DNA from 4 places in the Paenibacillus sp. J22P277 genome. Region 2 is predicted to be linked to each of the others. Evidence: riboswitches for the same ligand, from Rfam matches in the RefSeq annotation. Region 2 holds a riboswitch; each other region holds the start of a gene.

Region 1 (7,347 bases), on a different contig from region 2:
CCCGCATCCAGAATCTGCCGTATGTCCTCGTACCGGTGCTTGTTTCGGCTGCCCTGCGCGTTCTCGTGCGCCAGCTCGTCGATCAAGACGACCTCGGGGTTGCGGGCGATAATCGCGGAGACATCCATCTCTTCGTCCGTTTTACCGTTCGACTCGATCCGGATCCGCGGAATCGTCGTCAGCCCGCCGATTTGCGCTTCCGTGTCGGCCCGTCCGTGCGTGTCCACGCAGCCGATCACGACGTCGATGTCCTTGCGGAGCAGCGCGTTGCCTTCGCGCAGCATCATGTAGGTCTTGCCGGCCCCGGGAGCGGCGCCGACGTACACCTTGAACGTCCCGCGGCGAATGCGCTCGATTTTCTTCTCGACTTCCTGCGTGCTCAGCCTGCGGTACGGTTCCGACGGCGGCTTCGAAACGGAACGCTTCGCCGGCAGCACCCGTTCGCCGTCATGCTCCGCGCGATCCGCCATGAAGAACACGTCGATGTTGCGCGTCTGCTTCAGCAGGCTGTGCGCGATCGAGCCGTGCATCAGCTCCTCCGAGCGGGTCTGCTTGGAATGACCCATGACGATCCGGGTCGCGTTGATCAGCATGGCGTAGCGGATCATCGCCCGCGGAACCTGCTTCCGGCCGGAAACGGCGATCTCGCGGAAGCCCGCCCCGACCTTCTCGACCAGCTTCAGGATCGACTTCTTGAACGCCTCCCGCTCCTTGGTCGGCTCTTGGGTGGCGTCGTTGAAGACCACGACCTGCAGGTCTCCGCCCAGCCGCTTGGCGATCTGCTGCCCGCGCCGTATATAGATCGATCCGTTGATATGGTACTGCGCGGCGACCAAGATGCGCTCGGACGCGCCGGAAGGCCCGATGAAGCCCTGCTCCTCGCGGTACTTCTCCAGCGATTCGTTCACGCCCTCCGCCATGAGGCGCAGCGTCAGCTCGCGCAGCTTGCCGACATTGCCGCGTTTGAGCAGCTCCGGATCCTTGACATTGTTCAGCCGCCCCTCGCTCAGCCGGTTCAGGATCGTCTCCGGCGACACGTCGATCAACCGCACTTCATCCGCCAGCTCCAACAGATCGGTCGGCACCGTGCATTCCGGCGAGATGCCGGTCAGCTTCTGCGCCTGCTCCGTCACGCCTTCCAGCTCGTAGACATTGACCGTCGTGATCACGCTGATTCCGCGGCCGAGCAGAAAGCGAATATCCTCGCGCCGCGTCGGAAACTTGGCGCCAGGTCGGTTCTCATGCGCCAGCGAGTCTACCAGCAGCACCTCCGGATTGCGCTCGATGATCGCATCCAAATTCAAATCCTTCTTCTCCACGTCGCCTTTCAGCCAATGGATGCTCGGAATGCGCTCGAGATCCGCCAGCTGTTCCACGGTTTCCGGCCGCCGCATCGTCGAGACGGCGCAGACGACCACCTCGATTCCCTGCTGCTTGAGCGCCTGGCCCTCGCGCAGCATGTGGTAGGTTTTGCCGGATCCGCTGACGGCGCCGATGTAAATTTTCAGACGGCCGCGATGGATTTTGGAGATGGATAATAGCAGTTCCTCCGGAGTTTGTCGCCGGTAGCCGGCCATAACGTTATACCCCTTTCATGCCTATACCTATAGATTTGCGAATTGCTTGAAACTTATGCGAGGGCGCGAAAACGGACATCAAAAAAGAAGCCAACGAAAAACGGCCTCTAACTTAGAGGAACGCCTCTCGCGGCTTCTAGGCACATGATATAAGAAGTGTCTATTCGCACGCACAATCGTCGCCTCTCTCGGGTCGCTTACGAGGTTAGCTGTCGGATTCGGACATGAGAGCTGCCCTACCCGGAACGCGGCGGCCTTAAGCTGCCCCGCCCGGGATTCACCCCTGATGGCAAGCCTCGATCTGACGCCTTCGATGGCTTGACATGCCAATGGTTCCCCCGTTTTCCAATTCGGAAATTCAGCGTTGTCAATTACGTAGTTTAAGCATGACTCATGTTACGCCAGCACATGCTTTTTGTAAAGGAAACCCGTACGCAATCCGCTCCCTTGAGCAGGCAACCAGCATGGATATAGCGCTTACAAAGGCGGCGAGCGCCAGCAATCTCCCGCTACCTCACTAAATGAGCGTTTTTCGTATTTGGGGCGTAAGGCGAATGGTTTAATCATCCGCCCGTTCACTGACAAAGTTCGCAATCCCCGGCCTCAAACGTTCCCGGTCGCCATCTCGATGCCCCGCAGCAGGAGGCCGATCAGAAACCCGCAAAGCGCGCCGTTGACGCGGATCCATTGCAAGTCCTGCCCGACCTTGTCCTCGATCAATTCGACCAGCTGGTCGTTGTCGAGCCGGTCCAGATTCTCCCGCACGAAGGAGCCGATCCGGGCATGGTTGCGCTCGATCAGCGCCGCGGCTTGGCCTTTGAGCCAATGCTCGGCTTCGTCGACAAGTCCTTCGTTCGCCTCGATCCGGTTCAGGAGTCCGTCCACGAACGTCCACGTCTTCTCGGCAAAATCCTCGTCATGCAGGAAAGCGACGCCTTTCTCCCGCAGGCTCTCGAACAGCTTATGCAGTTCGCCCTCGATATCGAAGGCTTCAAGCAGCTCGTCGCGCATGGCGTCCAGCTGTCCGGATTCCGCCAGCTTCGTAATCAGGATATCCAGCGCCTCGCGCAGCTTGCTCATGACGATCAAACGGCGCTCCGTGCCCTCGAGCTTCAGCTCGTGGATCTTCGAGAGCACGAAGGATTGCAGCATGGTCCCAAGCTTGTCCTCTTCCAAATAGCCGATGAAGGCATTGACCGCGAACGACATCAAGCCGCCGAGGTTCAGTCCTTTGATCAGCGTCATGACCGCGCTGCCGAGCTCGCGGCGCATCCCTTCGGTCGCGATCCAGGACTCCGCCCGCTCCAGCAGCAGATCCAGCATGCGCTCGTCCGTGCCGTCCTCCTCGGCTTTGCGCAGGAAGCCGCGAAGCGCCGCCTCCAGGTCGATGCGGCGCACGGCCGCGCCGATCTCGTCCGAGAGCAGCGGAACGATGCGATCGGCATCCACGCTGCGGATAACGCCTTCCAAGAGCTGCGGCAGGCGCTCGCTGTGCACCGCCGAATGCAGCGCGCCGCGGATGACGGGCAGCAGCTGCTCCGCCAGCTCGAACTGCCTCAACTTCTCGAGCATGCTGTCCTTCGCCAGCAGCCGGTCCTCCAGCACGCGCACGATGCCCTCGGACATTTTCTTCCGGTTCCGGGGCAGCAGCGCCGTGTGCGGGATCGGAATGCCGAGCGGGTGGCGGAACAGCGCCGTCACGGCAAACCAGTCCGCGAGTCCGCCGATGACGCCGGCTTCGAAGCCGGCATGCAGCAGCCCGAGTCCCCCGGCACGAAACGGAATGGTCGCCGCGAAGCCCGCCGCCATCACGCCGAGCGATATATTGGCAAATTGTTTGTTTTTCTTCGATTCGTTCGCCATCGTTTTCCTCCTATGCTTGCTCCTTACACCATACCACTTTGGGCGAACCCGTTGCAAAGATTCCGTCCGTTCTCGGGACAGAACCTGGCCCCGACAAAAAAGCAGCCCGTCCCCCGGGAAGAATCCCCAAGGAAAACGGACTGCATCTCACCGTCGAACGACCGCACCGCCCGAAGATGGCCGTTGCGCCGGCAAACCCGCTTAACGTTTCGCGGCGACGATCATCACTTCGGTTTCGTCGAGCCGAACCGCCTCGCGCTTCCAATGGCCCGCGGTGCCGCCCCAGACGTGCGCGACGTCCAGCCCGGCCCGCTCGAACATGCCCCTCAATTCAAACGGGAAATAGCGGCGTTCCTTGATCTCCACGCGCCTCTTGCCCTCCGGAAGCTCCAGTTCCTCCGTATACTGCTCCAGCATGGTCAACGGATCGAACCTGCCGGAATCCACGTCCGCTTGCGTGAGGCTGCGGAGCTTGGCGTAGGCGTTGAGCGTCGTGAGCACGAATCGCCCATCCGGCTTCAGCGCGGCGGCGATATTGTGGAGAATGGCGTTGTCGTGCGCCTCCGGATCCTCGTCCCTGCCGACCAAGCCGAACGCGCCCTCGCACAGGCAGATGACGGCGTCGTACGCTTTGGATGCCGTGAATCGCGCCGCGTCGGAGCGAATCCATTCGACGTCCGCGTTGGCCTCCTCGGATGCCTTACGGGCTTCCGCCAGCATGCCCGCCGACAGATCGACGCCCGTCACTTTGAACCCGCGCTTCGCCAGCTCGACCGAATGCCGGCCCGTGCCGCAGCCGACGTCCAGTATCGCGCCGCCTGCCGGGAGGTTCAACTCCCGCATCAAAAAATCCGCTTCCGCGATCGTATTCTTCGTGAATCCATTTTCCAGGTAATGCGGCGCGTGCGCGTCGAAAAAGACTTCCCACTGATTACGACTTTCATGCTTCACTCGTATGACCTCCATGATTAGGAACGCGGAAGCACGCTTCAACATTAAGGCTTCGCCTGCATGCGGCTGCTTCCGCCGTTCAGATTGGTTTGAACCCCGCTGACGGACGCACGTACACGGCTGTGCTCATACTGCATCGCTCCTTCGGATCGGATAATCCGAGTGTAGTCCGATTTTCCAGTTATTTCAAGACTATGCGCGAGCTCCGCTTCCGTTTCGGATAAGCAATCATGAAGTGGAGGTCCGTGATCTAATGGCACTCGCAAACGCGTTGCCCGCCAATACCGCGGCACGCCTGTTCGAAGTAACGGCCGGGACGACGGGCTTTCGCGTCAGCATTTCCCGCGGCTGGTTCAGCATCCACAGCCATTGCTCCTCGAGGTCGCCGTTATCGACCAGGTCGCCCGTGATCGTAATGAAGCGCGCCAGCGGAAACTGCTTGACCGCCGCCTGCAGCGTATGATTCCACGTGCCGTATTGGCTCGCTGTCGTTCCTTGCGGATCCGTCGTATACAGGAACGTAAACGCGTCGTTATCCGCCTGCTCCGTCGTGAACGTGCCGACCTCGCTCCAATGCCCGGCTTGACCGTCGCCGGCCCGGTAGCTGTACTTCACGCCCGGCTGAAGGCCGTCGGCGGTGACCTTATGGGAGGCGTAGTCCGTCAGCTTGCCCGCGCTCTTATCCTTCGAGGACTGGTAGACGTTGATCGGCATCGCGCTGCCCGCGAACGAGATCGCGCCCTCCGCCGGCCACGCGCCGCCGGGAACCAGCGCGGTAGGAACGACCTCCAACTTCGTGCCCGTCACGCCGGAATCCGTGTACCACGCGAAGCTCTGGGACGTATGGGGATCCCCGTTGAACGTCAACGCCAAGCCGGTCGGCGCCTCATTGCCGCCGCTGCCCGCTTTCGCGGAGACCGGATTGACCGCAGCATCCGAACCGCCCTCGGCTTCCGCGCTCGGCCCAGACTCCCACGCCTGCGTCAAAACCAGCAACCCAACCGCCAACGCCACGCCATTCCTCCACTTATACCGAAACATCTCGCACCCCGCCGATGAGTAGTCAACCTAGCAAACTCATTCTAGCAAGGCGGTGTTCGTGCGATGTTAACAGAAACGCACCAGAACAAATTGCATGCGAAAGAACGCCGTTGAAAATAGGCAACCCGCATAGGAAGAACACCACAAATAAAATGTGTCCGCAAGCGGACGAAAACGAGCCCCCCTCGAAGCAGCTTCGAAGACGGCCCAGTAGAAGGCAAGCCCCATCCGAGTCCAGGGATGGAATCCCTGGGGTCCCCCTTAGGCAAGGGGGATTTAGGGGGTTGCGAAATGGTTGTGAAAACCAGGCATCAAGTAACGTAAGTTCGCCACAGGTAAAGTGCGTCCGCAAGCGGACGAAAACGAGCCCCCCTCGAAGCAGCTTCGAAGACGGCCCAGTAGAAGGCAAGCCCCATCCGGGTCCAGGGATGGAATCCCTGGGGTCCCCCTTAGGCAAGGGGGATTTAGGGGGTTGCGAAGTGGTTGCGAAAAGGTTTTAAAGGGTTAATGTTTAACGCTCTAAAGGTTAAAGGTTTTAAAAAACGGGCGGTAGGAGGGGGCCAAGCCCCTATCCTACCGCTCCGCGAGAAACTGCTGCCGATACTCCGTAGGCGTCACGTTCATCTTCTTCCGGAACACCTGGGTGAAATGCCGGACGTCGCCGTAACCGATACGCTCCGCGATGTCCGCGAGCTTGAGCCCCTGCTGCTGCAGCAGCTCCTTGGCCTGCTCGACGCGAAGGCCGGTCACGTAGTCCTTGTAGCCCTGCCCGGTCTTCTGCTTGAACAGCTGGCTGAAATAGATCGGATTGAGGAACACCACGGACGCCACGCGCTCGAGCGACAGCTCCTCGTTATAGTGCGCCTTGAGATACTGCAGCGCCACCTCGACGGCCTTGTCGCTCCCTTCGCTCCGGTCGAGACCCGGCACCGAGGTCGATTGGCGCAGCCGCTTCACCTCCGCCGCGATGCTGTGGTAATCGGTGATCGTGCACGAGGACGTCACGTGAAACGGCACCTTCAAATAATGCCCCAGATGCGTCTTCAGCTCCGTCAGCAGCGCCTCTTCCTCGGCCGAGTCCGGGAAATGGACGATGGCAAGCAGGCTTTGCCGGTCGAAATTGACGACAAACCCCTCCCCGTGGCGGTCCACCAGCTCGGAGAGCACGTTCTCGATGATGAAATGCTCCAAATGCACCGGTTTGACCGCCTCTTCGAGATGCGTCAGCACGAGACGGAAATGCGGATACGGCTCGAAGAGCGGCGCGATGTCCATGTTGCCGATTTCCAGCCCCGAGGCGAGCCGCTGGAAGACCGCTTCGCGCAAATATTTCAGATTGCGCTTCATGAGCTCGCCGTCGCGCGACAGCTCCGTCTCCGCCTTCGCTTCGCCCGCGAGCTGCTCCATCAGCTCGACGAGCCGTTGCTTCCCGATCGGCTTGAGCAGGTAGTCCCGCGCGCCGAGACGCACCGCCTTCTGCGCGTAGGAGAACTCGGAATGCGCCGAGATGACGACCCACTTCACGTGCGGATACCGGCGCCGCGACATCTTCATGAACTCCAAGCCGTCGATGCCCGGCATCAGGATATCGGTCAGCACGATATCGACGGGCTGGTTGTCCATGATGCCGACCGCTTCCTCGGCCGAGCCGGCCAAATGGATGGTGTACGCGGGAAAAGCCCGCTTGATCGTGCGTTTGACGCCTTCCCGAATGACGCTCTCGTCATCCGCGATGAGGATATTCACTGCCATGCGCTTCGCCTCCTTCCTTCTGCGGCGGGAGCGGGATCGTAATGACCGCCGTCGTCCCTTCATTTGCTTTGCTTCTTAATTGCAGTCCGTACGCTTCGCCGAACATATGCTGCAGCCGGCGCTGCAGATTGACGAGTCCGATGCCGCCTTCGCGGCGTTCCGA
Region 2 (7,347 bases):
TAAGCCCGTGCAGCGCGTCCACGGTCATATCCGCGGCGGCCGTCATGGACACCATTTGCTGCGACAGCACGTCCAAAGGCTCGTGCGGCAGCGTGATCGCTTCGATCTCCCGCCGCGCGATGCTGCGGCACAGCACGGCCGCTTCCGGCAGCTCGCCGCGCTGGCGCGCGACGATATAGCCGCGGCTGACGTCGCCCACGGCATGGCCGGCGCGGCCGATGCGCTGAATGCCCGCGGCGGCGGCCTTGGGCGAGTCGACCTGAATGACGAGGTCGACGTGGCCGACGTCGATGCCGAGCTCGAGCGACGAGGTCGCGACGAGGCAGCGCAGCTCGCCCGCCTTCAGCATGCGCTCGACCTCGAGCCGCCGCTCGCGCGCCAGGCTGCCGTGGTGGGCGCGCGCCAGCTCGTGCCCGGCCTGCTCGTTGAGCCGCAGCACGAGCCGTTCGCACAGCCGGCGGCTGTTCACGAAGAGCAGCACGGAGCGCGCGCCTGCCATGAGCGCCATGAGCCGCTCGACGATCGGCTGCCAGACGCCTTCGCGCGTGCGCGCGGGCCGGCTCAGGTCCGGCATCGTCACGCGGACCTGGATCGATTTGATCATGGCGCTTTCCACGATGACGACCGCCCGCGGCGAATAACCGAGCGGATGGGCGTCCCCGTTCATGCCGCCGTCGCTATTCAGGGCCGCGTCCATGCCGCCCGTACCGGCCGGCGCCCAGCCGCCCAGAAATCGGGCGACCCGCGAAAGCGGCTTCTGCGTCGCCGATACGCCGATGCGCTGCACGGCCTGCTCGGAGAGCGCCGCAAGCCGTTCCAGCGAGAGCGACAGATGCGCCCCGCGCTTGTCGCCGGCAAGGCTATGGATCTCGTCCACGATGACCGCCTCCGCGGTTTGCAGCATATGGCGGCCCTTGTCCGATGTCAGCAGCAGGTACAGCGATTCCGGCGTCGTGACCAGCACGTCGGGCGGCCGGACCGCCATGCGCGCCCGCTCGCCCGGCGGCGTGTCTCCGGTGCGCACCGCGGTACGGAGGCCCGGCCAGGCTTCGTTCGCGGCCTCGCGGCCGTAGGCTTCGATTTCTTCGAGAAATCCGACCAAATGATGCTGAATGTCGTTATTAAGCGCCTTGAGCGGGGTAATGTAGACTATGCGCACGCCGGGCTTCCAGCCCGTTCCCTGCGCCATGGCCAGCGTTTTGGCCAGCGCGAGGCGGCTGAGGCAGGGCAGCAGCGCCGCGAGCGTCTTGCCGGAACCGGTCGGCGCGGCGATGAGCGTATGGTTGCCGGCGGCGATGGACGCCCAGGCGTCATGCTGCACGGGCGTGGGTTCGCCGAACGTTTGGCGGAACCACCCGGCCAGCGTCGGATGGAACTCCGCAAGCGCGGAGGGAGTCGAGGACATGCGGCAGCAGCTCCTTCATCTCAGTAGAAGATCGTTTTACGTACAGTCTATCATTCTAGTATTCATCATGCGTCAAACCATTCCTTTTCAGACGTCGGACGAGCCCAGCGGAGCCAAAAAGGCGGTTCAATAAGCAAGCTTGCGCGCATACATATAGTTTTACGACAACAGCGTCGGCGTACGGGCAGCGGGAGGTATCGGGAGGATGGCGAAATGGCGGGACAGCTTGGAGAAGCGCTTCGCGGAATGGAGGCGGCTGGAATACGAGGTGGAAGACACGCTGGCCGGCAAGCGCGTGCTTCGCGTCGCGGGGCCGCGCACGCCGCGGCTCACGACGCCGGTGTCGGTGGCGGTCAAGCAGGCCGAGCTGAACGCGGTGGAGGAGAAGTTCCAGGCGGGCTTGGCCTGCTTCTGTCTCGGCGAGCTCTCCGGGGAGGAGCGGCGGGCGTTTCTGCGGCTCTGGCACGAGCGGCTCGAATCGGGCGCGACCGTCGTGCTGGCCGACCGCCGCGGCGAAGGATGCGAGACGCCCGCGCAGCTGCGCGATCTGTTCACGCCGCATGCCAAAGCGCTGAACGTCCAGGTCGGACCGACCTTCTGGTGGGTCCGGTACGAGCGCGCCTGAATCGGCAGGCGGCATGCCCGTGCACCTGATATAAACAAACAAAGCCGCGGCTGCTTGTCCCGAAGGAGAAGCAGCGACGGCTTTGTCCGCAATCCCGAAGGGCAGGGTCGCACCCCTGACCGGACCGGCATTATTCATGCATGTTGCCCGAATTATTCGTCGGAATCGTTGTCGCCTGGTTCGTCGGATGGATCGTCGGCATATTTCTCGAACGTCTGCGGGCTCATTACGCGGCGAGCCGTTACATAGCGCTTCGCGTAATAGGACTCGCTAAGTCCGCTGATCGTGACGCCTTTGCTGGAAGAAGCGTGCGCAAACTTGCCGTCGCCAACATAGATGCCTACATGCGAGATGCCATTTCCCGTCGTATTGAAGAATACGAGATCCCCAGGGATCAGATCGCCCTTGGCGATTTTCTTGCCCAGCCCAGCCTGCGAACGGGATGCGTGCGGAATGTCGACGCCGAGTTTCTTGAACACGTACATCGTGAATCCGGAGCAGTCGAACCCTTTCGTGGTCGTGCCGGTGTAAACATAAGGTGTTCCGATCAGATCTTTGATGACGCCGTCCATTTTCGAGTCGGCGAACACGCTGCCGGCCTGAAAGATGAAGAGCATCGCAAGTCCGATCACCAGAGCAGAGAACTTCTTCAAAACGGGAAACTCCTTCCAGTGCCTACGAGGTTAGCTGTGGGGTTCGGTTGAAGGTCCCCTATGATCGCCTCTGGCAGCCGCATATGCGCACGAACGGCTGTCGGGATCAATTCACCCAGAATGGTTCCCCCGTTTCCCAAGATGGGAATTCGGCAAAATTTTCATTTCTCAGGGAAAGTTATTCGATCATTTTGTCGCTTCTCCTTCCGAGTTCACGTTTTGTTCACAAATTAAAATTATTAGAGTGAAACTTTTTGCCTCTCATTTTCGTATAGCGGCGCCGTTTTCCGGGTGGGAACGGCGTTTTTTGGCCGTTGTCGGAAAATCGGATTTATCCCGCAAAGCTTGTCTGCCCCGCAGCCGCGTGCATATGCCAAAAAGCCCCATCGCGGGTCGATGGGGCGAAACTTAAGTCCTATGCTTTTCGAATGAATTGACGGGTCTTTCGTCTCTATCTCATGTGCAGGCAAGGGCGCGAAGACATGCAGCTAGGATTGCTTCGACTGCCAGGCGTCGTACTGGGCGGCTACCGTCCACACCTTCATGATCGTTCGCAGCAGCTGGTAGCCTTGGTGCAGGACGAGCGCGAGCAGGCCGGCCCACAGCATCGACACGGAGGCGATCGTCATGCTGAGCACGGCGCCGATGCCCCACATCGCGAGCGACACCCCGGCGAAAGGGAGAAAGTTGGCGATCCCGCTCCAGAGCGCCCGCATGGAGCCGCTGCCGGTCACGGCGCCGAACTGCATCGCGAGGAAGAGCAGGTGCAGCAGGACCGCCCACAGGAGCCAGCCGCCCGCCCACGGCCCGGCTTGCTTCGCGAATTCCGTCAGGGTGCCGCTCGAGAGCAGCAGCTTGAGCGCCTTCGGCAGGAGCCAGCAGGCGGGCGCGAGCGTGAGCGCCGTCTCGAGCAGGTAGAGCAGGGCGACCGGTTTCCAGGCTTTGCGGATACCGCTTAGGAATTTCGTGCCTTTCTCCTCGGACACGTGATGCAGGGAGTGGAACAGGCCGGCGTTCAGGAACGGCGTGACGAGCATCCGGCCGGCCAGCAGTCCGCAGAACAGCAGGGCGTAAGGCCGGATCAGGTCGGTCTTCATGAGCTGAAACTGCGATTCGGTCAAGAAGAGCGAGATCGCGCCGCTGTTGGCCGCGTAGGCGTCGGGGAACCGCTTGAGCAGCGGGACCGCGATGTTCTCGATGGTCCGGTAGAGGAAGAAGCCCCAGATCAGTTCGTACAGAAACAGCAGGATGATGATGTACAAATGCTTCGACGTCAGCCGCCAGCCTTGCTTGATATGCGTTCTCATCCGCAAATCACCTCCTTTATTCATACGGCGGGCGTTACCAGGCGAGCGAGGAGAAGATCGTCTCGGCCAGCTTCGTCAGGCCGACGCTCCAGCGCGTACGGGTTTTCTCGGCCAGGTCGGCTTTCAGGAAATTGTTGATGTGCTTGTTGTCCAGCACGTTGTCGTTCTGCGGGTCGACCGCGGCCCAGAGCAGCTTGGAGCCGTGAACGATTTTGTATTGCACGTGGCTGTCCTGCCCGTCCCATACCTTCGGCATGACCGTGCCGTCGGCGAAATGGAGGATGACCGTCACGGGGCCGACGCTGCCGCCGGTTTTCTTGACGAGCACGACGTTCTCGTACTCCGTCTTGCCGCCTTGCTTGACGGGCGTCACGTGAATGGAGGATACGGAGTAGTCCGCCATCTCGTCCCCGTACACGAAGTGGCTGAAATAATCGTTCCACTTCGTCTTGGTGACCGTCTCCACGACCCGCTGGAAATCCGCGGTCGACGGATGCTTGAACTTGTACTTCTGGAAATACGTCCGCATGATCTTGCGCATCGTCGCCTCGCCCACCTGCTTCTCGATCCCGACCAGCACCAGCTTGGCGCGGATGTAGACGTTCTCGGCGTAGTGGCTGTTGTCTTGATACGACCAGGACAGCTGCTTGAGCGGGGCGGGGTCCGTCATGTAGCTCGCTTCCACGGGCAGGTTGGGCGCGACGCCGTACTCGCTTTCCATCACTTTGTCTTCCGCGTAGGAGGTGAAGCCCTCGTCCAGCCACGCTTCCTCGAATTCGTTCGAGGCGACCATGCCGTACCAGTATTGATGGCCGATCTCGTGCACGACGGTGCGCTCCAGGTCGTACCCGGGGTTGTCGTTCTCCGCCGAGAACGCGGTGACGAGCGTCGGATATTCCATGCCGCCCGCGCCGTTGCCGCCTTTGGGCGGGACGACGACGGAGAGCGTCGTGTACGGATAGGCGCCGTACCACTGCGCGTACTTGGCGAGCGCGGACTTGGCGGCGTGCAGGTAGCGGTCCTTGTACTTGGCGTGCAGCGGATCGAGGTACAGCTTGATGCGCACGCCCGGCACGCCTTCGGTGGAGAAGGGCTCCTCGGAATAGACGAAATCGGGCGAGGCCGACCAGCCGAAATCATGCACGTCGTCGGCGTAGAACTGGTACGTCCTGCGGCCCCCGTCCACGATGGACGCCTTCGCCTGGAAGCCGGTAGCGGCTACTTTATAGGTGGAAGGCACGTTGATCTTCACGCTGTAGATGCCGAAGTCGCTGTAAAATTCGGAGTTGCCGTGATACTGGTGCGCGTTCCAGCCTTCCGTGGCCCGGCCCCTCGTGCCCGCGGTCTCGTAAGCGGCGAGCTTCGGAAACCACTGCCCCGCCATGACGAAGTCGCCGGAGTAGCCCATGCGGGCGAACACCTCGGGCAGCTTGACCTCGAACTTCATCCGCAGCGTGACGCTCTTGCCGGGGGCCACGGGCGTCGGCAGCTTAAGCTTGGCCAGCGTGAGGTCGTTCGGATTGCCGTCGTCGGGCTGCACGTAATGCAGGCGCGGCAGGAGGCTGTAGCCCTCCGTCGTTTCGAGCGTCAGCAGGTTCATGTAGCCGGTGCTGTCCGAGGTGGCCTTGTCCTCCCGCAGCTGCCCCCCGGATTCGCGCATGAACGTCGTGTTCTTGGAGCGGAAGGCGTTGGGGTAGAGGTGGAAATACATCTCGGACACCGGTTGTTTGCCGGGGTTTGTCCACGTGACGGACTGCTCCCCTTGAAGCATGTGCGCGTCCTCCTGCAGGTTCACGTCGATGTGGTACTCCGTGACGCGTTTGCTGAGCGAGACGGGCGTCGGCTGCATGACGCTGTCCGGCTGCTGCGTCGGCGGCGCGGCCGGTTTGGGCGCGGCGTCTTTCTTCGCGGGGGCGGAAGCGAACGTATATTGCGAAACCCAGGCATCTCCGAACCCTTCCTTGGCCGTGACCCCGATCAGCGCGGCGGCGAGAACGAAGAGCAGAATACGTTTGGCGCGGCGTGGATTCATTCCATGATTCCCTCCCGTTGACAAGCTTCTAAGGCATGTATATGTTTGCTTTTCCGAGATTATTAGCTAAAATGGAATTAAAGTGCGGACAGGTTGGAAGAAACGCCGGCGGCCCTTTTCGCAGCGGCGCGGCGCGTTTTTTTTCTGACGTAATAAGCGGGGCTTCATGGCGGGGAAACCGCGCCGGAAGCGGAATTCAAGGTTTTTTATGAAGGCTTGGGACGGGAGTTGATCGGTACGTGAGCGAACAGGATAACGGACAGCAGCCGCCGGAGAAGAAAGAGAAAAGGTCGCTTTCTCTCAACGTGGTGAGCAATAAAGAACATAGAGGCTTCGGCGCGGGGACGATCGATCTGAGCGACGTGGCCTGCGTCATGATCGATAAAGGCGAGGCTTACATCGACGTGGGCGCGATGCACGCCAAGAGCAAGATCGAGAAGGGCATCAAGTTCAGTCCGAACAAGGAGGACGTGCCGAACGGGCGGCCGTGCTGGATCGTGTGGGTCGCGGTCGACCGCAACGAGGAAGGCTCGTATTACGCGGGCGCGACGGCTTGCCCGATGCTGATCGATACGGAGGCGCGACGCGGATGGAAGATTCTCGCGCAGCACGTGAACAACCTCGATTACGCCATCAAGCGCCGTTTCGTGTTGGATGAGCTTGGGGAGCAAGACAAGCGGGCGCTCAAGAGTCTGCTCGTGACCAACAATCCGGACTGGTGGGAACGCTCGCCGGATAAATTGAAGGAAGCCTTGAACGTATAACCGCACGGCGCTATGCCCGCCGCGATCATGGAACCCGCATGGGGGAAGACGATAGCGGCGGTGCGGAAGTCGCCGTTTGGAAGAGGAACGCGTTTGCCGGAAGGCGGGCGCGTTTTTTTTGATGGCTGCTTACGAATTGTGATTGACAATCATTCTCAATATACTGATAATGATTATCAGTATCAACCAATAAAGGGCAGCCATTGCCTGTGGGAGTGAGCGACTTGGATCAGAAGGCATTGTTGGTCTATGCCAGCATGACCGGCAATACGCGCGACATGGCGGACAGCGTCGTGGAGGGGTTGTTGGAGCACTTCGTCGCCGTGGAGGTCAAGGAAGTGACGGATGCGACCGCGGCCGATCTGGACGCCTACGATAATTTTTTATTTGGGGTCTATACCTGGGGGGACGGCGATCTGCCGGATGAGTTCCTCGATTTCTACGACGATCTGCGGGCCAAGGATCTATCCGGCAAGCGGGCGGCGGTGTTCGGGTGCGGGGACACCGCGTACCGTTATTTTGCCGTCGCCGGCGACATTTTGCAGGAATGCCTGGAGAATC
Region 3 (7,347 bases), on a different contig from region 2:
CGCGCATCTCGGACAGCGCCCTTTCCCAGTAAGCATCGAAATCGGCAGGCTTCGGGTTGATTCCTGAATACGTTTGCAATTGGTGAAGCGGCATATCGATGTTTGGCATCTTCAATCCCCTTTTCGCACGTAATTATTCCTTTTTATGTTACGTGCTCGGTCCACCGCTGTAAAGTGTTGATTCCGATTTTTCGGTGAATGCCCGGCGCGGCCAGCGGGCAAAATGACTTCATTAAGGAGGGAAGGCCATGCGGATGTTTAGCGGGGCGAGGAAAGCGCTGTTGCTGCTGGCGGCTTGGACGTTATTGACCGCCTCCTCCGATGAAGGACGGGAGTTCGGCGCCGTAACGTCGCATGCGGCCGCGGCGGAAAGCGGCGTCCATAAGCTTCAAGAGCCCTCCGATGAAACGGACGCCTTCTCCGGCGCCAAGCCCAAGAAACAGAGCCGAGCGAAATCGATGTCCTGGGTAACGCTGCAGAAGCGCTATCCCGGCGCCTTCGTCGTCTGGGGCTCTCGGCGGTACCGGAAAGTAGCGCTTACGTTCGACGACGTGCCGGACCCCAGATACACGCCCCAGGTGCTGGATACGCTGGCACGCTATAAAGTAAGGGCGACCTTCTTCGTCGTCGGCCAGCGGGCGGCCGCCAATCCCGCCCTCGTCCGGCGCATGAGCAGGGAAGGACATATCATCGGCAATCATTCGCTCAATCATCCCGTGTTCTCCCGGATCTCGCTGTATGCCATGCAGCAGCAAATCCTGCGCACGGATTGGATTCTGAGGCCGTTGGCAGGCTACAGCCCGAGGTTCGTCCGCCCGCCGTACGGGGAAATCACGCCGGCGCAGGTGGAATGGCTCCGGGGCGGAGGCTATACCGTCGTCAATTGGGACGTCGATTCCGAGGATTGGCGAAGCCTGGACAGCAACGCCATCCTGATCAACATCAAGCGAACGCTTCAGCCGGGCTCCATCATCCTGCAGCATGCCGGGGGAGGCGCAGGCCAGGATCTGTCCGGCACCGTCGCCGCGCTGCCGCGGCTTATCAAGCTGCTGCGAAGCAAAGGATACACGATCGTCACGCTGCCCGAGCTGCTCGGCCGTCCGGCCAATCGCAAAGGGGAATAGAATGAACGAAACGGCAGTCCCGAGGGACTGCCGTTTGCCGTATGACGCCTATTTATCAAGTACGAAGACCTTGACGGATTGAAAGCCGAAATTGCTTGCTTGCTCCTGCGATTGCGGAACGAAAATATCGATTCGGTTCCCGTTGATGGCGCTGCCTTGGTCGGACGCGACCGCCATCATGCCTCCTGACGGGAGACCGTTATGATCGTAGCCTGTAATATACAATTTGCTTCCCATCGGAATGACGTCCGGATCGACCGCGATCGTTCCGAGCTTCAGCGGATTCCCGAAGTAGTCGACCGCTCCCCAGCCGTTCTCGGAGGCTGCAGCCGTATACGCGCTTGCTTTTGCCTGAACGACGTCCTTGTAGACATACGACTTGCCATTCACCGTAACGCGATCAGCCTGCGGCTTTTGAACGGTCGCTTTTCTCGTCTTGGAAGTCGTCGCCGTCTTTTTCGGAGCGGCTTTCTTCGCCGGGGCGACTTTTTTCGCCGGAGCGACTTTCTTTGCCGATGCAACCTTTTTCGCTGCCGCTTTCGGAGCTTCTGCCGTTTTTTTGGCTGCCGGCTTCACGGCTTGTTTATCGGCCGCGAGCTTCGTCGCTTTCACCGGCGCCATCGATTTGGCCGTTGCGGCCGCCGGAATAACCAGCATCAAGCCTTCGTAAATGTTTCCCGCGTCGACGAAAGGATTCGCCTGCTGAAGCAGATCGACGCTGACGCCGAATTGGCTCGAAATCTTCCAGAACGTGTCGTCGTCCTTCGCCTTGTACTTGGCCTCCGCATGGGCCGCCGCGCTTTGGGCGAGAATGACCAGGCTGAGCGCTGCTGCTACAACGCTCTTCTTCCAGTGGATATTCATGTTGTCGATTTCCTCCTTAGTTTACGGCCATATGCCTGAAAAGCGGGCATAGGACGTCATCGCGAGAGCGACAGATCCGCTTAAACGGAAGCGGAACGATGATGTCGTCATCGCATGCGGCCTGCGAGGTTAGTTGTCGGATTCGGGTCGAGGAGTTCGACCCTACGCACGTAAACGCGCGATTCACCCCAGCGCCAAGGCGCGGTGAACCCGTCATGTGATGTCCATCAGATGACGGGAACGGAGCAATATGACTTGCTCCAAAAGATCCCCCGTACGAGTAACGTTTCGGCTCGCGTAATAGAATAACACAATTCGAACGGACAATCCTACCGGTAAATCCGCCCATCGGACGAACCGCGGCATCGTTTCAATCGATTTTGGGCAAATGCACCGTCACTGTCGTCCCTATGCCGGGGCGGCTGGAAATGTCGATTTTGCCGCCATGGCCTTCGATGATACGGTAGCACACCATGAGTCCGAGCCCGGTTCCGCTGTCCTTGGTCGTGAAGAACGGACCTCCGAGCAGCGGCAGCTGCTCTTCGGGAATGCCGACCCCTTGATCGGCGATCGAGACGGCAATCCCGTTGCCTGCGGATTTCAAATCCACGACCACCGTCCCGCCTTGAGGCATCGCTTCGATGGCGTTTTTGAGCACGTTGACGAACACCTGCTTGAGCTGGTTCTCCTCGCAGAGCAGCGACGCGGAATCCGTGTCGTAATACGCGGTCAGCTGCACGTTGTTCATGATCGCCTGCGTCTCGAGCAGCGTGAGCACGCTCTGGATCGTCTTGATCAGATCATGCTTGCGGAACTGATTCGCCTGCGGCTTCGCGAGCGCCATGAACTCCTGCACGATGGAGTTGATCCGGTCCAGCTCTACGAGCATGATGTCGAAATAATCGTGGTAGCTGTCGATCCGCGTCTTGAGAAACTTGGAAAAACCGATGAGCGAAGTCAGCGGGTTGCGGATTTCGTGCGCGATGCCCGCGGCCATCTGCCCCACTACCGACAACTTCTCCGACTGAATCATCGCCTCTTCGTCCTTCTTGCGGTCGCGGATGTCGCGAAATACGCTCTGCACGACCGTGCCTTTGCCCGGATAATCGCGGATGCGGGTGCTCGAAACCTCGACGTCGATCACTTCGCCCGTGGCGCTGACCAGCTTCGATTCGGCAAAATCGTTGGGCTCGTCCGTTTCGAAGACTTGCATAAGCCGTTCCTTCGCGGTTTCTCTTACATCGGGATGGAGGTAGTGAAGAAAGGGCTTCGACAGCAGCTCCGCTTCCGTCAATCCGAGAATGCGCAAGCCTGCCTGATTCGAAAAAATAACCATTTCGCCGTCGTGGACGAAAATGGGTTCGGGCAAATATTTGATCAGCCGCTGATAGCTCGTGGCATCCGGATGAAGCCCGCGTTCCGCGTTCCCGCCCGGCTTCAGCGCCAGCTTTCGTTTCAATGCCGAAGCAAGCACGCGATTGCAATAAACGGCTTTGCGCCTCATATCCCAACCTCCGCAACGATTATCCTAACGAATTCGCTCCCGCTAAGCTAATCCCTTCGGCATTAGAAACAATTAATATTGGGCCTTCATGCCAGCGATCAAGATCTCGATGCCTTCGCCGAAAATCGGAAGAACGCGCGCGATCAGCTCTTCGGTCGGCCCCGTATGCCCCCCGTACGTGCTGACGAAGCCTTCCATGTAATAAAAAAGCACCCGCGCGCGGTTCATAAGCTTCTCTCCGTCGTCGGCCGGATCGAGAGGAAGGGTCAAACGCAGGGAATCCCGCATGTGCGCGAACAAGCGGTTGCGGATGACGTTGATCTCCAGCGCCGGAGCGGGGTCGTCGACCCGCACGGAACCGGACATGAACAAGACCGTATGTAAACTGCCGCTGCTCAGGCTGAAGACGACGTAACGGCTGCAGATGCTCTTGAGACGTTCGAGCGGCGTGCTGTCCATCTTCGCCATCTCCGCGAGAAAATCGTTCTCCAGTTCCAGCAGCGAAGGAATGGCGATATGCTGCAGCAGCTCTTCCTTGTTCTTGAAATACAAATAGATCGCCGTATGCGAGCAGCCGGCCCGCTTGGCGATTTCGCGCATCGTCACGTGCGGGTAGCCCTTCTCGGCGAACAATTCGGCCGCGGACTGCCGGATCGCCGCTTTCATGTCCTCGGTCATTTGTTTTCTTCTTGTTGTCGTCGTCATCGGTTTGGACCCCTTTATTTTTTGATAACCATTGGTTATATATTAAACGGGGACCGCCCAAATGTAAAGAAAGCGGCTCCAGGGAGCCGCTTTCCGCGTCGTAACGCCTATTAATTCGTAAATTCCTGTACCCACTCGCCGTTGTAGTAAGCGACGCCGATTTTGCCGTAGTGCGTGTTCAGGATATTCGCTTTATGTCCCGCGCTGTTCATCCAAGCGGTCATGACTTCTTGAGGCGTACGCTGTCCTTTGGCGATATTCTCGCCCGCGTAGGAATAAGCGACGCCGTAGGCACGCATCATATCGAATGGCGAGCCGTAAGTCGGCGAATTATGGTCGAAGTAGTTGTTGGCATACATGTCCTTGGCTTTGTCCATGGCGACCTTCGTCAGCAGGGAGTCGGATTTCAACGCGGACAAGCCCGCGTTCGCGCGTTCTTTGTTGACAAGCGTCACGACTTGCGAGGCGAACGCGTTTTTATCCGGCGCGATCGTTCCGCCGTTCGTTCCGCCATTCGTGCCCGAACCCGTATTCGGCGTTCCGCCGTTCGTGCCCGATCCCGTATTCGGCGTTCCGCTGCCGGTACCTCCATGTACGGGAAGGTTCACGATCAGCCCGCCCCAGATGAAATTCGGATTCGCGAGGTTCGGGTTCGCTTTGATCAAGGCGTTCAAGTCGATTCCGTATTTCTTGGCGATCTGGTACAGCGTATCGCTGTTGGTTACTTTATACGTCACGGAAGCGGGTTTCACGGAGGCTGCTTCTGCCTTCTGCAGTGCTGCTCCTCCACCGAGCGCGATCAAACCTGCTGCGAGTACGCTTACGACACCTGTTCGAAATGGTTGCATCTTCATGAAAAATCCTCCTCGTGTGTTAAAAGTGCTGCCGGCCTTCCGACGCCCTATATGCTAACACGGGAGATTTTTCATTTCACCCCATAAAATCTTCCACTACGTCTGGAAATGGAAGTGCTGCAGCACCTCGTCGTCGACGTAATCAAGGCTGTCCGCCTTCTTCAGATTGCAATCCGCGCAAGCGCATACGCAATTGGCCGGCGTCGATAATCCGCCCTTGGATTTCGGCATGACATGATCGATCGTGTCGCCGAAATTCCCGCAGTACTTGCACACGTAATCATCCCGCTGCAGCACCAGAATACGGAAATCCGCCTTCGTGTACAGCTTATGAATCAAGCCGGGATGGATGATGCCCGCCGCGCCTTCCTCCACCATGCGAATGGCCATTTCCGTCGGGATTTCCGTCGACCAGCGCTTGCCGGTCTCGCGGCGGCCCCGCAGCCGGATCATCCCTCGCCCGCGGTCGTTCAAGAGCGACGTTTTGTACGAGAAATTGCCTTTAACCGGCAAAATCTTGCGGTCCGGCGGGCGAATGCCCGTCGATTCCGCGACTTCTTCGAGATCCGCCAGCCGCTTGGACGATTTTCCGCGTCCGCGGCGGCGCTTGCGCTTCCGTTTACGCGAAGGCGCTTGTTCGCCATGCGCCTCGGTTTCCGTTCCTTCGACGCTTGCCGAAGGCTCGACGGCCGTCGAATGCCCGGCCGAATCGGCGGGCTCTTCCGTATCCTGCGCGTCGTCGTCCGGATCAGCACCGTCGTCTTGCGCTGCTTGGAACGCTTCCTGCCGGCGCTGCTCGGCGGACTTGCCTTTTCTGCGGCGGCGCTTGCGCTTCGGACGCGGCGGGGTGCCCGACACGGCGGCGGACTGATTTTCAGCTGCCGTTAGGCTTGCTATTATCGCTGCGCCTACTGGAGCTCCGACCGACGCCTCGGCGGATGCTGCCGCTGCTGCTTTCGTCGGCGTTCCGACCGTTCCGGCCCTTGCCGGCGCTTCTTGGGTCGAGGAGTATTCGCCTGCGGCAGGCATTGCCGGTTCTTCCGCGCGCTGCTTGCGCTTTCGCAAGCAGGACCGGCAGGTCCCGCGCCTTCCCGCGCTTCCGGACCGCTTCGTAAAGGCGGACAACGGCTTCTCCGTGCCGCAGGCCGCGCATGATTTATATTCCGTCATAGTGCTTTCGCTCCGTTCGTCTTTCGTTCATATCATAAGCCCGTGCAGCTTGCGAAACTGCTCCGGCGTCATGCCTTCCGCTTTGCCGAATGCCGCGATGAAATGGCTGGAATCCCGGTATCCCGACAGCTGGGCGATTTCCTTGATGGATTGTTTGTTGTCGCCGAAGCTCATCATTTCTTTAGACTTCATGATGCGAAGCCGAATCAGATAAGCATAGGCCGTGATGCCGAACGCCTGCCTGAACAGCGAGTTCAGGTAGCGCGGGCTGATGTCCAGCTGTTCCGCCATGTCGGGCAATCCAATCTCGGGGTCGCCGTAATGATCGTCGAGCCAATGCAACAGCGGATCCAGCTTCTCCAAATGCTGGTAGACGGACGAGCGTCCGCCCTTTTGCCCGTAGATCTTGACCATCGTCAGAAATCGGTACAGCGCGGCCGAAGCGTTCAAGCCCGTCCGGTCCTCGTCCTTCTGCACCTGCTCGATCATCCGCACGAGCTGCGACGTGATCGGCGCGTCGTCATTCCAATGGAGCCATTCCGTATGGCGAATGCCCAGCGACGCCAGCATCGAGCCCGCCAGCGCGCCGCCGAACGTGACGTACAGCGTGGACCATTTCTTCCCGCCTTTCGCCGTGTAGGAATGGGGCACGCCCGGAAACAGCAGCGATCCGCTGCCCGGCGGGAGCGTATAACGGCGTCCCCCGAGCAAAAACTCGCCTTCGCCTTCGAGCGTCTGCAGCCAATGGAAGTTCGGGTAGCCTTTGGAACGGTCGACGGGTTCCTGATACGGATTGTACCCCACGCTGTCCATATAGAGCGGCAAATCAAATTCGCCGAGAGTAAACATGTAGCGGTTTCGATGCGCGTTGGCCCACAGAATCTGATGGCCATCCAGCTGTTCCATATTATCATATCCTGCCAATCATATTTTATATATCCTTATGTACAAGCTTACCATAGAATGGACTTATTATCACTATTCACTCCAAAGGGGAGATTGAAACATGGACACGGCGAAGCTGCCCAAAATGTTATATGGCGGAGACTACAACCCGGAGCAGTGGGAGGCATCCGTCTGGCCGGAGGATATGCGCCTGCTCGAGCTGGCCGGCATGAATATCGCG
Region 4 (7,347 bases), on a different contig from region 2:
TTCGTCGATCGACGCGAGCCCTTGGATGATCTCGCCGTCCGTCGGGATGATCTCCCCGGTATCGACGCGGACGACGTCCCCTTTGCGCAGCTGCGTAGACGATACCTGCTTCAGCGATCCGTCTTTCTGGACCAGCTTCGCCATCGTCTCCGACTTCGTTTTGCGCAGCGTGTCCGCTTGGGCTTTGCCTCGGCCTTCGGCCAGCGCTTCCGCGAAATTGGCGAACAGCAGCGTAAACAGCAGGATGAAGAACACGGCAATATCATAACCCCGGCCCGCGCTTGAAGCGGCGAAGAGATCCGGTTGAATGGAGAGCAGCAACGTGATGAAGGTACCGACTTCAACGACGAACATGACCGGGTTCTTGATCATGACGGCGGGGTTCAGCTTCTTGAACGCGTCCGCGATCGCTTGAAGCACCATATCCTTCGATAAGCTTTTTTTACTTGCGGCCATTATAGATCCTTCCTCTCAGCAATCTTTATTTCGGCATCGCCAAATGTTCGGCAATCGGTCCCAGCGCAAGCGACGGGAAGAACGTCAGCGCCCCGATGACGAGGATGATCACGACGAGGATGCCCGAGAACAACGGCGTGTTGGTTCTCAGCGTGCCCGTCGTCACCGGAACGACGCGTTTGACCGCAAGCGAGCCGGCGATGGCGATCATCGCGATGATGGAAACGTACCGGCCGAGGAGCATGACCACGCCGATCATGATGTTGTAGAAATCGGTATTCGCGGTCAAGCCGCCGAACGCCGAACCGTTATTGGCCGCGCCGGAGGTGAATGCATATAGCACTTCCGTCAAGCCGTGCATGCCGCCGTTCGCGATGGACGACATCGCGTTCGGACTAAGGAATGCGATGGCCGTCGGCACCAGAATGACGAAAGGATGGATCAGCAGAGCGATCGAAGCGAGCTTCACTTCCCTGCCTTCGATCTTCTTGCCCAGGAATTCCGGCGTCCGCCCGACCATCAGGCCGCATATAAAGATCGCCAGAATGAGGTACAATAAACCATTGAGCAGTCCGACGCCCTTGCCGCCGAACACGTTGTTCAGCATCATTTCCGCCAGAGGCACGAACCCGCCCATCGGCGTTAACGATTCATGCATGTTGTTGACGCTGCCGGTCGTAGCCGCCGTCGTCACCGCGGTGAACAAGGCGGACTCGGAGACGCCGAAGCGCACTTCCTTGCCTTCCATGTTGCCGTGAACGCCCATGGCGTCGATCGCGCCGACGCCTCTGTATTCGGAGATGAACACCGTCGCCAGCATGACCAGGAAGATGAAGCTCATGGCGCCGAATACGGCCCAGCCCTGCTTCTTGTTCTTGATCATGAGACCGAAGGCATAGACCAGCGCCGTCGGCAGCAGCATCATGCACAAGATATGGACGAGGTTCGCGAGCGCCGTCGGGTTCTCGAACGGATGCGCCGCGTTCGTGCCCATATAGCCGCCGCCGTTCGTGCCCAAGTGCTTGATGGATTCAAGCGAAGCGACGACGCCCCGCGTGATCGTCTGTTCGCCGCCGCCGAGCGTCGAGGCGTGAACGGCGCCGAGCAGCGTCTGCGGCACGCCTTGGAATACCAGGAACAGCGCGACGATGAAGCTGATCGGCAGGAACACACGCGTGATGGAGCGGGTCATGTCGACGTAGAAGTTGCCGAGGTCGTCCTTGCGGCCGATCAAGCCGCGGATGAAGGCGACCGCCACCGCGAAGCCGGTCGCTGCCGACGTGAACATCGGGAACGTGATCGCCAGCATTTGCGACAGGTAAGACAACCCGTTCTCGCCGCTGTAAGACTGCCAGTTCGTATTGGTTATGAACGAAGTGACCGTATTGAAAGCCTGACCGGCCGGCATGTTGCCGATCCCGTCCGGATTCATCGGCAGATAGCTCTGCAGCCGAAGCACGAGATACATCAGCAGCATCATGACGAAGTTGGATAGCAGCACGGCGCCAAGGTAGCCGCGCCAGCCCATCGATTCCCCTTCCTTTACGCCCATGATCCGGTAAAGCAAACGCTCGACCGGGCCGAATACCCGGTCGAGGCCCGTTTTTTCCTGCGAAAAAACTTTGACGAGATATGTGCCCGCCGGCTTCACCAACAGCATGATGATGACCAGCGTAATGGCAACTTGTACGAATCCCATAGCCATAGCAATGTTTCCTCCTCGTTATTGAAGCAGCTTACTCAAAACTTTTCCGGCTTCACCAATACGAAACCGAGATAGATCATCAGGCAGATGGCGATAATCCCCATTACGACCATGTCGCTTCCTCCTTTGTAGTGGATCCGGCCTCGTTGGCCCGATCCGTTCAGCTAACGCAACTGCTTGGGGAGATCGGCCTCACGCTTTCTCGCATAATTTCTTGAAGCCCCAGAACAATCCGTACAGGACCGCAGCCAAGAGGACCATCGTAAAATCGTTAACCATCCGAGCACCCTCCTCACGAGCCTTTCTGTAGTTAGTCATAACATTTTCCAATCGAAGCAATCTTATGCTAATCCAGCAGAAACGAAATGCTGCCGGTGTTGGAATGCACGATGTGGGTGGCGCCGAGGCTCTTATAGATCAACCGGCCGTGCGTCCGCCCCGTGATGACGTATACCGGCTGATCCGTCCATTTGCGAATCATGCGCAGGTACCGGCAGCACAGCGACAGGCTGCTTTCGAACAAGAACACCTTGCCGACCGGATGATCCGGCATCTCCCACGTATCCGGATCGATCGTATTCACGAGCAGGATGGACGCGATGCCGAGCTTGGACAGCTGCTGCCGCTCCGCGACGCTGTTCGTGATCGCCGTAAACGGCACGCCTTTGACGAGCAGCTGCTTCATGAAATGCTCGCCGGATTTCGTCATGGCCGCGACGACGATCGTTGCCGAATTTGAATTGATTTCCCGTATGTCCACGTCCGCTCCACGCTCCCCTCTTCCGTACTCCGTCATCTTAATCCCATTCCCCATAAAATCGGGGTAAAGAGATCGCCCCCAGGGTGTAAAAAAAATATAAAAACGGCCATGTCGCCGCGGTTCTCCGCCTAGAAAATGACATATGCCTCCGCGTGCTCGAAGCAAAAGGAATGGTCGTGCAGGCTGTCGGACAACGATCGGCCCACCGGCGCCCCGATGCCGCCGGCCAGCTCGCGCAGCGCCGCTTCCGCCGCCAACGACCGGACGTCGCCCCAAGCCTCGTGCTTGATCCGGGCTTCCAGCAGGCCTTCGCTGAGCGTATGGTGCTTGAACCCCTGGAACGCGCAGGCCCATTTGATAAAATCGCCCTTCAAGGCGCATTCCCGGAAGACGCCGATGCCGAGCTCGCCGGAGCCCGTGCCGAGCATCAGGATGCCGCACCAATCCCCGTTTCCGCAGTCCGGCAACAGCAGACGCGCCGTCTCGCGATCGAACCGGAAGCATTCGATGCGCTCGATTTTCACCATATCCATGCGTTCTCTTTGAAGCGAAGCCCTTGTCTGTACGGCGTGCATGCTCATTCACTCCTTCGTGGGATAAAAAAAAGAAGCCGGGAAGAAGAGATGTCTCCACTCCCGGCTTCATGGACAGCGCAAAGAAAAAGGCTGCTTCGCGCGCTTTGGCCTAAGTCGTCTCTCTGGTTCGCTTGCGAGGTTAGCTGTCGGATTCGGGCTAGAGAGTGCCCTACCCGGACAAGCGTTGCTTGTCCGCGATTCACCCCGGGAAGACGCGCCGCCACGCGGCGCCGGCTTCCATTGGTTCCCCCGCTCCCTATAAAGGGATTCAGCGATTATGGGTTGAACGATGATTGCTTGTGATGCTTCTAATCGTAGTCCCGGCGGCGAAAATTGTAAAAAGCCGCAGAAACCCGCATGACGAAATTCTTGTCGGTCAGCGGCAATGAAAGCGCGCACAAAGAATGGTATCGGCGGCATGCCTGCAAATTGCTTTCGTTTTCGGGTGTATCTCCGTTCGCGAGCCCTCCGTCTCGATAAGGTCCGGCGGATATAAAAGCCGACTATTTCTATTGAAATGAACGACTTAAAGGTTTAAAGTTAACCTATAATTTCCCAATGCCCTTATGCCCCAGTCCCTTGATTCCGCATTTTTTCCCGAGGAGGAATTTGGATGAGCACTACTTCTGCGCAAGCCCTGTTCGCCCCCTTCCGTTCCGAAAAGCTCTCGCTCGATAACCGGATCGTCATGGCGCCGATGACGCGCGGCTTCTCTCCCGGCGGCGTGCCGGGCGAAGACGTGGCCGCCTATTACCGGAGGCGCGCCGAGAACGGCGTCGGCCTCATCGTGACGGAGGGGACGCTGATCGATCATCCCGCGGCCGGCGCGAGCCCGAGTTTGCCCCATTTCTACGGGGAGGCTGCCTTGAACGGCTGGGCCGGCGTCGTCGGCGCGGTCCACGAAGCCGGCGGCAAGATCGCTTCCCAGCTCTGGCATGTCGGCATGACCCGCAAGCCGGGAACCGGGTCGAACCCGGACGCGCCTTCCGTCGGTCCGTCGGGACTGAACCTCGCCGGCGAGCAAGCGGGCGAGCCGCTTACCGAGAACGAGATCGCCGGCCTGATCGCGGCCTACGCGCAAGCCGCAGCCGATTCCAAACGGCTCGGCTTCGACGCCATCGAGCTGCACGGCGCCCACGGCTACCTGATCGACCAATTCTTCTGGGGCGTCACGAATATCCGGACGGACCGGTACGGCGGGGACTTGGTGTCCCGGACCCGGTTCGCCGCCGAAGTCATCGCGGCCTGCCGGCGCGCCGTCGGCCCGGACTATCCGATCGTGCTGCGGTACTCCCAGTGGAAGGACGGCGCCTACGAGGCGAAGCTCGCGGAAACCCCCGCCGAGCTGGACCGCTTCCTGCGGCCGCTCGTCGACGCGGGGGTCGATCTGTTCCACTGCTCGACCCGCCGGTTCTGGGAGCCCGCCTTCGAGGACGGCGTCGACCTGAACCTGGCCGGCTGGACGAAGAAGCTGACGGGCAAGCCGACGATCACGGTCGGCTCCGTCGGGCTCGATCTGGAATTCACGCGCCTCTTCCGGGAAGGGATGGGCGCCGGAACGGCCAGCCTCGACGGTTTGCTGGAACGGCTCGATCGCGGCGAATTCGACCTGGTCGCCGTCGGCCGGGCGCTCTTGAGCGATCCCGCCTGGGCGCTCAAGATCAAGCAAGGAAGGCCGGACGAATTGCAGCCGTTCGCGCCGCAAGCGCTCGGAACGCTGTACTGACGCCTAGGCGCTGTCACAAAAAAAAGATTCGCAGACAACGGAAAATCCCGATAGGCAAACGAAGGACCTCCATTTCCGCCGCAAAGCGGAAATGGAGGTCCTTTTCTTGCGATAAATCCGTACTAAGCGGAGCTCGAAAGATCGCAAAAACGAGTTCGGGCAGCCCATGGAAGGGTGAGCCTGCTCGCGCGAGGCGATCGCCGCCTCAGCTAATGCAACGATTAGGAAGGCTCGGCTTGCAGCGTCGTGAACTTGTCCAGCAGCTCACCGGCCGTGGCGGCGATATGCTCGAACGCCGCCGTCGAGCTCCTTGACGCTTTGCGAGTGATGCGCCATGTCGCCTTTGATCCGGTCGATGTCCGCGCCGATTGCCTTCAGCCGGTTCTGCATCAGGCCGAGCTGCGTGCGGATATCTTGGGAGGAGTCGCGACTCTGCACCGCCATGCGCCGGATCTCGGTCGCCACGACCGAGAAGCCCCTGGCCCGGCGGGTGCAGGCGAAGCTGCGGCAGTCTCCGCGGAAACCCGCGATTCGCTCCGCATGCGGCTGCCGCACGCGGATCAAAGCGGGTCTCGGAACTGCTCCGCGTTATGCGCCGCCGCGAATCCGCCCGCCTGGTTCCAGGCCGAGCCGTACGGGTGGGCGCCTCCTCCCCGGAACGGCAGCGCCACGACGCCGGCGTCGCAACGGACGATGCCCTTGCGGCTGCCGTTGATCAGCAGGCCGGTGTCGTCGAACAGCGTATCGGCCAGCTGATACGCGTCCCCCGCGCGGTACGAGAACACGATGCCCCGGCGCGGCCTGCCGGACGCGTTGGCCGCCGAGCCGTGCAGCGTCAGCGCATGATGAATGCTGATGCCGCCCGTCTTCGGCATAATGTAGGCGATGTCGTCAGGATTCGCCGGTTCCTCCCAGTAACGGGTCTCCTGGCAGGCTGCAACGAAGCGTCCGTCCTTCATGTGATTCAGAGGGCCGAGCCGGTGGCTCCCCTTCACCATCTGCATGCAGCCGTTCTCCGGCGTCGCATCGTCCAGCATGACCATGACGGACAACAGATCGGTATTGGTGTGGGGATAGAAGACGTAATCCTGATGCCACGCGAACGCGCCGACGCCCTTCGTCGGCGGCTTCGTCGCCAGCTTGGAATGCTGCAGCTCGATATCGTCGCCGAGCAGGGCGCGCAGCTTGCCCACGATCGCCGGATGCTTCGCCAGCTTCAGAAATGCCGGATGCAGGGACGTAATGCCGAGCGCGTGCACCGTCATCGTCTCGTACTCCTTCTGCGTGCGCAGCGCCGTGATCGGGTCCGCTTCGCACGCTAGCCGCAGCTCTTCGACTTCCGCCTCGCGCAATATCCCGTCGAACACCAGGAAGCCGTCCTCCCGGTACCGCGTGATTTCTTGTTCCGTCAGCCCTGTCTCGTTTCCGTTCGCCATCGTCGATCACTCCCGTGAATGATTGGTCGTCTCTCTCCTCCATCATACGGGTGACAAGAGCCCCCGAGCTATAATAGACTGGGGATAAACTATCAGGATTCGGGGAAAGGTCGTGGCGGGCGTGAACGGACAACTGGATTTTTTCTTCTACAAATCCCATGAAGCGGGCAGCTACGTCGATTATCACAAGCATAGCTGCTACGAGCTCGTCTACTACGTATCGGGGACCGGGACGATGAACCTGAACGGCGGGACGCTGGCCTACGGACCCGGCACGATCACGCTGACCCGGCCGAATTACATGCACGACGAGCGGCATGACGAAGCGACGGAGGTCGTCTTCTTCGGCTTTCGCTACGACGATTTCCCGGTGCAGCTGCCGAACGGCCTTATCCGCGATACGGACGAGCGGTCGATTCTGGCGCTCATGCTGACGATGAAGGAAGAGCTGCTCGCGCAGAAAGCCCATTACGCGCAGCGGGCGAATCTGTTGCTGAACGAGATCATCCTGCTGCTCGGCCGGCAGGCGGAAGCGCCGCAGGGCGACGAGCAGCGTCCCGAGCGGCTGTTCTACGCGCGGCGCTACATGGACGAGAACTATACGCAGCCGCTGCAGCTTCGCACGCTGGCGGAGCTGTCGGGCTACGGCGAGGATCATTTTCGCCATCTGTTCAAGGTCCAGACCGGAT

What was found. Region 2 has a riboswitch for cyclic di-AMP ahead of AC50YL_RS31880 (C40 family peptidase). Riboswitches for the same ligand answer to the same signal wherever they lie in the genome.
Region 1: linked by a shared signal. The riboswitch ahead of AC50YL_RS07525 (histidine kinase) and the one ahead of AC50YL_RS31880 (C40 family peptidase) in region 2 are both predicted to bind cyclic di-AMP.
Region 3: linked by a shared signal. The riboswitch ahead of AC50YL_RS14460 (3D domain-containing protein) and the one ahead of AC50YL_RS31880 (C40 family peptidase) in region 2 are both predicted to bind cyclic di-AMP.
Region 4: linked by a shared signal. The riboswitch ahead of AC50YL_RS04980 (hypothetical protein) and the one ahead of AC50YL_RS31880 (C40 family peptidase) in region 2 are both predicted to bind cyclic di-AMP.

What each region holds. Positions count from the first base shown of each region.
Region 1 is NZ_JBXENS010000002.1:620,442-627,788, forward strand. Features, by position in the region: gene AC50YL_RS07525 (histidine kinase) at 1-1,577, opposite strand, end outside; cyclic di-AMP (ydaO/yuaA leader) riboswitch at 1,756-1,951, opposite strand; gene AC50YL_RS07530 (DUF445 domain-containing protein) at 2,181-3,440, opposite strand; gene AC50YL_RS07535 (class I SAM-dependent methyltransferase) at 3,642-4,391, opposite strand; gene AC50YL_RS07540 (fibronectin type III domain-containing protein) at 4,620-5,405, opposite strand; gene AC50YL_RS07545 (response regulator) at 6,006-7,178, opposite strand; gene AC50YL_RS07550 (sensor histidine kinase) at 7,156-7,347, opposite strand, start outside.
Region 2 is NZ_JBXENS010000010.1:187,434-194,780, forward strand. Features, by position in the region: gene AC50YL_RS31870 (DEAD/DEAH box helicase) at 1-1,405, opposite strand, end outside; gene AC50YL_RS31875 (hypothetical protein) at 1,611-2,030, shown strand; gene AC50YL_RS31880 (C40 family peptidase) at 2,183-2,683, opposite strand; cyclic di-AMP (ydaO/yuaA leader) riboswitch at 2,688-2,848, opposite strand; gene AC50YL_RS31885 (hypothetical protein) at 3,172-3,990, opposite strand; gene AC50YL_RS31890 (M1 family metallopeptidase) at 4,025-6,022, opposite strand; gene AC50YL_RS31895 (YwhD family protein) at 6,262-6,786, shown strand; gene AC50YL_RS31900 (flavodoxin) at 7,011-7,347, shown strand, end outside.
Region 3 is NZ_JBXENS010000004.1:244,389-251,735, forward strand. Features, by position in the region: gene AC50YL_RS14450 (acetylxylan esterase) at 1-109, opposite strand, end outside; gene AC50YL_RS14455 (polysaccharide deacetylase family protein) at 249-1,124, shown strand; gene AC50YL_RS14460 (3D domain-containing protein) at 1,173-1,988, opposite strand; cyclic di-AMP (ydaO/yuaA leader) riboswitch at 2,093-2,292, opposite strand; gene AC50YL_RS14465 (ATP-binding protein) at 2,359-3,492, opposite strand; gene AC50YL_RS14470 (TetR/AcrR family transcriptional regulator) at 3,565-4,197, opposite strand; gene AC50YL_RS14475 (CAP domain-containing protein) at 4,308-5,045, opposite strand; gene AC50YL_RS14480 (HNH endonuclease) at 5,148-6,221, opposite strand; gene AC50YL_RS14485 (AraC family transcriptional regulator) at 6,249-7,127, opposite strand; gene AC50YL_RS14490 (beta-galactosidase) at 7,228-7,347, shown strand, end outside.
Region 4 is NZ_JBXENS010000002.1:34,921-42,267, forward strand. Features, by position in the region: gene kdpB (potassium-transporting ATPase subunit KdpB) at 1-456, opposite strand, end outside; gene kdpA (potassium-transporting ATPase subunit KdpA) at 482-2,155, opposite strand; gene AC50YL_RS04970 (potassium-transporting ATPase subunit F) at 2,197-2,274, opposite strand; gene AC50YL_RS04975 (hypothetical protein) at 2,508-2,957, opposite strand; gene AC50YL_RS04980 (hypothetical protein) at 3,050-3,496, opposite strand; cyclic di-AMP (ydaO/yuaA leader) riboswitch at 3,610-3,780, opposite strand; gene AC50YL_RS04985 (NADH:flavin oxidoreductase) at 4,110-5,222, shown strand; gene AC50YL_RS04990 (hypothetical protein) at 5,487-5,687, opposite strand; gene AC50YL_RS04995 (phytanoyl-CoA dioxygenase family protein) at 5,783-6,658, opposite strand; gene AC50YL_RS05000 (AraC family transcriptional regulator) at 6,780-7,347, shown strand, end outside.